DNA from 3 places in the Methylobacterium sp. EM32 genome. Region 2 is predicted to be linked to each of the others. Evidence: riboswitches for the same ligand, from Rfam matches in the RefSeq annotation. Region 2 holds a riboswitch; each other region holds the start of a gene.
The links. A riboswitch is a leader RNA that binds a small molecule or an ion and turns the genes downstream of it on or off. The one in region 2 is predicted to bind cobalamin.
Positions count from the first base shown of each region.

Region 1 (2,250 bases), on a different contig from region 2:
GGCGCGACGATGAGGGCGAGGCCGACCGCGATCGCGGCGGGCCCGCGGCGGATCGCCACCAGGTAGAGGCCGGTCGCGGTGGCGAGCGCCGTCGCGACCCACCAGAGTTGGCGCGATTCGAGGGCGGCCGCCGCAGCACCGGGCAGTTCCGGCGGCAGCCCGACCGCCGGCGCGAGGCTGGCGGCGAGGAAGCCGCCGATGCCGAATTTCAGCGCCTCGGACGGCGTCACCGCGCGGCCGGTGGCGACCAGCACCGCGCCGAGGAGCAGCGCGTAGCCGACACCGCTCACCAGCGTCGCCAGCGCCGTGAAAGCGAGGCGCGGCAGGCCGGGCGCCGGCTGCCATTGCGGCTCAGCCCCGTGGTCGTGGCCGGCATGAGCCAGCACGATCAACGGGTTGGCGAAGGCGTGTTTGGCCGGCGCCACGCTCTCCGCCGTCTCGTACTTCTCCGCCGCCAGGATCAGCGGCGAGGTGAGGGCGAATTGCAGGACCGAGGCCACGCACGCGGCGAGGAAGCCGGCGACCAGTGCCGCGGCGAGCAGACGTTTCGTCATGGGGGGATCACCTGCACGACCAAAGGGCCACGGGCCCGCAGCCCCTCAAGGGCGCAGGCCGCGCGGCTTTGCGAGGGTCAGGCCCTGGTCAGTGGCAGGGGAAGTTGTGGGCGTGGCGCCAGTCGTGCGCGGCGTTGTGCAACGCGACCACGGGCGCGAAGCCGGAGACGAACAGGAGCCCGATGCCGAGCGTGGCAGCCAGGAGGACGGCGCTCAGGCGCTCGCCGACGAGGGCGGGGGAGAGGGACCGGGTGATCGCGACCATGACGAACTCCTGCCGCCCCACCGGCGGCGTCGAGAGAAAGGGGTGACGGCAGGTCTCCTGGCTCGCGGCGTCTTGCTGGCCCACCGCCTTCCCGGATCGCTCCAGTGGCCGATGGCGGACCGTGTGTGACCGCTCACAGTTGCGGGGGCAGCCGCGGCATACCGGAAGAAGCCCGGCTCCCGCGTTCCCTTTTCACCTCGTCGCCGAGGCACCGTCGTGCCCGACCCTAGCCGGTCGCCTGCGGGCTTGCAATCGGCGCGGCCTGCCGCGACACCTCCGGCCCCGAGTTTTTCGCGGCCCCGAGTTCTTCGCCAGACAAGGAGATGCCCGTGCCGGATCCGGACCACGCCGCCTCGCGCCTGACCCTGGTGCTGGGCGGCGCCCGATCGGGAAAAAGCCGCTACGCGGAAGGGCTGATCGAGGCGCGGCCGGGCCCTTGGCTCTACGTCGCGACGGCGCAAGCCTGGGATGACGAGATGCGCGCGCGCATCGCCGAGCATCGCGCCCGCCGGCCTCCGCCCTGGGAGACGGTCGACGCGCCGCGCGACCTGGCGACGGTGATCGCCCGGGCGCCGGCCGGGCGGCCGGTGCTGGTCGATTGCCTGACCCTGTGGCTGACCAACGCGATGCTAGACGAGGCGGCCGACCTTGCGGCGGAGACCGGCTCGCTGGTCGAGGCCTGCCGAACGGCGGCCGGGCCATTAGTGCTGGTTTCGAACGAGGTCGGTTTCGGCATCGTGCCGGAGAACGCGCTCGCCCGCCGGTTCCGCGACGAGGCCGGGCGCCTGCACCAGCGGCTTGCGACGCTCGCCGACCGGGTGGTGCTGGTGGTGGCCGGCCTGCCGATGATCATCAAGGGAGACGCCCAATGAGCGACGACGAGGCGGCGCGCCACCGCGCCAAGATGGAGAAGCGCAAGGCGGTGCAGGACGCCGAGGTCGCGGGCAAGACGATCGAGAAGGGCCTGCTGATCGTCCATACCGGCCCCGGCAAGGGCAAGTCGACCGCCGCCTTCGGGCTGATGCTGCGGGCGCTCGGCCGCGGCTGGCGGGTCGGGGTGGTGCAGTACATCAAGGGCGCCTGGGAGACCGGCGAGCGCTTCGCGCTGGAGCGGTTCCAAGATCAGGTCGCGTGGCACACGATGGGGGAGGGTTTCACCTGGGAGACCCAGGACCGCGACCGCGACATGGCGGCGGCCCGCGCCGCTTGGGCGAAGACCGAGGCGCTGATGGCCGATCCGTCGATCCGGCTGCTGATCCTCGACGAACTCAACATCGCCCTGCGCTACGATTACCTGCCGCTCGACGCGGTGGTGGCGGCGTTGAGCCGGCGCCGGCCGGACCTGCACGTCGTGGTGACGGGGCGCAACGCCAAGCCGGAGCTGATCGCGGCGGCCGACCTCGTCACCGAGATGGGCTCGGTGAAGCACCA
Region 1 covers NZ_JBEXZS010000072.1:57,446-59,695, forward strand. The annotation lists gene ABZT49_RS10775 (CbtA family protein) at 1-554, opposite strand, end outside; gene ABZT49_RS10780 (CbtB domain-containing protein) at 643-819, opposite strand; cobalamin riboswitch at 849-1,050, opposite strand; gene cobU (bifunctional adenosylcobinamide kinase/adenosylcobinamide-phosphate guanylyltransferase) at 1,143-1,691, shown strand; gene cobO (cob(I)yrinic acid a,c-diamide adenosyltransferase) at 1,688-2,250, shown strand, end outside.
Region 1: it holds a riboswitch for cobalamin, as region 2 does, so the genes downstream of both, ABZT49_RS10780 (CbtB domain-containing protein) here and ABZT49_RS06765 (TonB-dependent siderophore receptor) in region 2, are expected to answer to the same signal.

Region 2 (2,250 bases):
GCACCCGGCCTGTTCGTGGTGCCGGCGGCGAGCCCGGTGACGCGCATCGACGACCTGCGCGGGCAACCTGTTGCCCTCGGCACGAAGAGCTCCGGCCTCACCGCCATGGGCCGAACCGTCCTGCGTGGCTCCGGGATCGACCCCGAGCACGACATCCGCCCGATCCTCCTGGATCACGCCGGCGACGGCCCGGCACTGGTGCGCGACGGACGGGCGGCGGCCCTGTTCGGCGGCGGCACCGGCTGGCCGGGCTTCCGGACCATGGCCGAGGCGCCGGGCGGCGCCCGCTTCCTCGGCCCCCCGGCGGCGGCGATCCCTGCGATCCTGGCGGCGAGCCCGTCCCTGCGGCGCATCACCGTCGCGCCCGGCACCTTCCCGGGCCAGAACGTGGCGATCGAGACGGTGGGATCGTGGAGCTTCGTTCTCGGCCGGCCCGGCCTCGACCCGGCCGCGGTGACCCGCCTCGTCGCGGCGATCGACAGGGCGAAGCCGGCCCTCGCGCGGCTCTTGCCGCACGAGCGGCCGAGCGACCCGCGCAACTTGAAGGAGGCCGTCCCGGCGGCCTGGCTGCATCCCGCGACGGCGGCCTTCCTGCGGGACAAGTAGGGTACGGAGACCGCACCAGCCGGTGTGATCCTGTGGACACAGCGATCGCAACATTATTACATTGCGTTTCTAGATGTTGCTCCCCGGCGGGCAGCCTGCCATGGATGGCGCCGCCAAGGTTCCCCGGGCGCGAGCCCGTGGGCGAAGAGGGAATCCGGTGAGTCCCGACGGGACGATGCCGGGGCTGCCCCCGCAACTGTGAGCGGAGAGGTTCCGCCGCCGACCGCCACTGGTGCGCCTGCACCGGGAAGGCCAGGCGGGATCTGTGATCCGCGAGCCAGGAGACCTGCCTTGAGCGCGCGCCGTCCGGCGCGGTCACGTCCCACGGGCGGTGCGGCCCGGAGGAGCGCTCGGGCCCTGCGCCGCGCGATCGCGCGAACGCAGCCTGCCGCTCGCCCGGATCCGCGTCGCGCGGCAACAGTCGAGTACGCTCCCGTGAAACGCCGTCCGCCGTCCCCCAGCGCTCCGTCCGCTCACCTGGCGCCCCACCGGCGTCGGTACGGCGCGACCCTGGCGACCGCGCTCGCCCTCGGCGCCGCGGTGCCTGAGGCCCGGGCCCAGGAGACCATCGCCCTCGACGAGGTCGTGGTGGAGGGCCCGCGCCCGCCCGTGCCGGGTCCGAGCCTGCCGGTGCTCCCGACGACCGCCGCCGGCACGATCGGCCTCATCGGCCCGACCCCGGGCTTTCGCGCCGACCGCGCCGTCAGCAGCACGAAGACCGACACGCCCCAGCGCGACGTGCCGCAGGTCGTCACCGTCGCTCCCCGCGAGGTCATCACCGATCTGGCGGCGACGCGGGCCGAGCAGGTCCTCGCCTACACGCCGGGCATCGTGCAGCAGAACAATTTCGGCGGCCTCTCGCCCCTCGGCTACGCGGTGCGCGGCGTCGCCACGGCCGAGATCTACAAGAACGGATTTCCCCTCGCCCGCGGATTCCCGCCCCAGCAGGATGCCCAGAACATCGAGCGGATCGAGGTGCTGAAGGGACCGGGCGGCGGCCTGTTCGGCCGCAGCGACCCGGGCGGCCTCGTCAACATCATCACCAAGCAGCCGACGCGGGAGCGCTTCGTCGAGATGGGCGGGCTCTGGGGCTCGTTCGAACAGGTCCGCGGCACGGTCGATGCCGGCGGCAGCCTCAACGAGGAGGGCACGCTCCTCTACCGCTTCAACCTCGCCGCCGGACGCCAGAACAGTTTTCGGGATTTCGTCGACGGCGACCGGCTCCTCGTCGCCCCGGTGGTGAGCTGGCAGGTCACGCCCGACACGCGGGTGACGGTCGAGACCGAATTCTTGCGCAACCGCGCGGTGTTCGACCGCGGCATCGTGGCGATCAACGGGCAGCTCGGCGCCTTGCCGATCTCCCGCTTCCTCGGCGAGCCGGGCCAGAGCATCCACCAATCCAGCGACATGATGCAGGTGCGGGTCGACCATCGCTTCGACGCCGACTGGCAGATGCGGCTCGCGACCTATTTCAACACCGGCGCGCTGACCGGCGAGGCGGTGGAGGTAAGGGGGATCGCCGCCGACAACCGCACGGTCCTGCGCGACCGCAACCTGCGCAATTACCGCTGGGACGTGGCGATCGGGCAGGCCGAGCTGGTCGGGCGCTTCGACACCGCCGGGATCGGCCATACCCTGCTCCTC
Region 2 covers NZ_JBEXZS010000045.1:11,413-13,662, forward strand. The annotation lists gene ABZT49_RS06760 (TAXI family TRAP transporter solute-binding subunit) at 1-606, shown strand, start outside; cobalamin riboswitch at 706-915, shown strand; gene ABZT49_RS06765 (TonB-dependent siderophore receptor) at 1,117-2,250, shown strand, end outside.

Region 3 (2,250 bases), on a different contig from region 2:
AGGCCCTGGTGAATGCGCTGTGCATGATGAGCCCGTTCGGCCCGCGCGAGAAGCAGGCGATGCTGGAGGCGCCCGACCTCAAGACCCGGGCCGAGGTGCTGATCGCCGTGACCGAGATGGAGCTGGTGCGGGCCTCGGGCGCCGAGCCGACGCTGCAATAGGCGGCGCTTTGGGCTAAGGCCTTCGCCGGACCATTCGGAAGGACGTCCCGTGAGCGATTCCCCCGCCTCCTTCGAGGCCACCCGCATCGACCCGAAGCTGCTCGAGCTCCTGGTCTGCCCCCTGACCAAGGAGCGGCTCGACTACGATTCCGCGCGCCAGGAGCTAATCAGCCGCTCGGCCAAGCTCGCCTACCCGATCCGCGACGGCATTCCGATCATGCTGCCGGAAGAGGCGCGGCCGCTGGCGGATTGAGGCGACGGCGTCGCGCGGAAAGCAGGACCCCGCGCGGTGTCCCGTCGACAACCGGCAACACGCCCGACAAATCGGCGCGCGCCCCGTTGGCGCCCGCCCCGGTCCCGCCTACACCTCGACGGGACGGTTCCCCTCGGGGATCAAAAGGGAACGCGGTGCCGAGAAGCCGCGGCTGCCCCCGCAACTGTGAGCGGCGAGCCCTCCATCACCGACGTCACTGGGCCGCGAACCCGGGAAGACGATCGAGGGCTGAGACCCGCGAGTCAGGAGACCTGCCGTCAGCCGTGGTCACATGTGGGCCGCGCCGGCCGGGGTGTGTCGGTGCCTCCACGGTGACGTGCCACAGCCCGTGAAGGCTCGCCCGTGCCTGTCTCCCGTCTCCCGTTCCTTGCGGCGTTGGCCGCGTGCCTGCCCGTTGCCGTTCACGCCCAGGACGCCATCCCCCTCGACCAGATCGAGGTGAAGGCGCCGGCCCCCGCCGCACCGGGGGCGGCCAGCGCCGGCTATCCCGGCGGAATCACCGGCATCGGCGGCGCCTTGCGCCCGGTCGAGGCGGCGAGCGCCGGCATCGTCAGTGGGGCCGTCATCAACAGCCTGCCCGTCACCCGCCCGGGCGAGGTGCTGGAGGCGGTGCCGGGCCTGATCGTCACCCAGCATTCCGGCGAGGGCAAAGCCAACCAGTTCTTCCTGCGCGGCTTCAACCTCGACCACGGCACCGACATCGCCATCCACGTCGACGGCATGCCGGTGAACATGCGCACCCACGCCCATGGCCAGGGCTACGCCGACCTCAACTTCCTGATCCCCGAGCTCGTCGGCGCGGTCGAATTCCACAAAGGGCCCTACTTCGTCCGCGACGGCGACTTCGCCTCCGCCGGCTCGGTGCGGATCGACTACCTCGACAAACTGGACAGGAACATCGCGCTGACGACGCTGGGCAGCTTCGGCTTCAGGCGCGGACTCTCGGCGGCCTCGGTGCCGCTCGGCGCCGGCAACCTTCTCGTCGCGGGCGAGGCGCAGGCCTATGACGGGCCATGGGTCGTGCCCGATGCCCTGCGCAAGCTCAACGGCGTCGCCCGCTACAGCCAGGGCACGGCGACGGACGGCTTTTCCGTCACCGGCATGGCCTATTGGGCCAAGTGGAACGCCACCAACCAGATCCCCGAGCACGCGGTGGCGGAGGGGATCATCGGCCGCTACGGCAGCCTCGATCCGACCGACGGCGGCGACACCGGGCGCTTCTCGCTCTCCGGGCGCTGGAGCCAGTCGGATGCCGGCGGCATCACGCGAGCCTCGGCCTACGTGATCCGCTACCAGATGAACCTCTGGAACAACTTCACCTACTTTCTGAACGATCCGGTCAACGGCGATCAGTTCCGCCAGCGCGACGCCCGGGTGCTCGGCGGCGGCGAAATCAGCCGTGTCTTCCAGGGCGACCTGTTCGGGCTGGCCATGGAGAACGAGATCGGCGTGCAGACCCGCACCGACGACATCCGGGTCGGCCTGTTCAACACCACCGCCCGACAATACCGCTCGACGGTGCTCGACGACCGGGTGCTGGAGGCGAGCGCGGCGTTCTACTACGAGAACCGGGTGCGCTGGACCGACTGGCTGCGCACCAGCGTCGGCTTCCGGGCCGATGGCTACTATGCCAACGTCCGCTCCGACACAGCCGCGAATTCAGGGAAAGCCCGTGACGGCATCGTCAACCCGAAGCTCGGCGCGGTGTTCGGGCCGTGGGCGGATACCGAGATCTACCTGAATTACGGCGGCGGCTTCCACTCGAACGACGCCCGCGGCGTCACCGCGACGGTCGATCCGGCGAGCCCTCTGTTC
Region 3 covers NZ_JBEXZS010000195.1:29,982-32,231, reverse strand. The annotation lists gene ABZT49_RS26185 (LON peptidase substrate-binding domain-containing protein) at 1-161, shown strand, start outside; gene ABZT49_RS26180 (Trm112 family protein) at 211-414, shown strand; cobalamin riboswitch at 522-709, shown strand; gene ABZT49_RS26175 (TonB-dependent receptor) at 853-2,250, shown strand, end outside.
Region 3: it holds a riboswitch for cobalamin, as region 2 does, so the genes downstream of both, ABZT49_RS26175 (TonB-dependent receptor) here and ABZT49_RS06765 (TonB-dependent siderophore receptor) in region 2, are expected to answer to the same signal.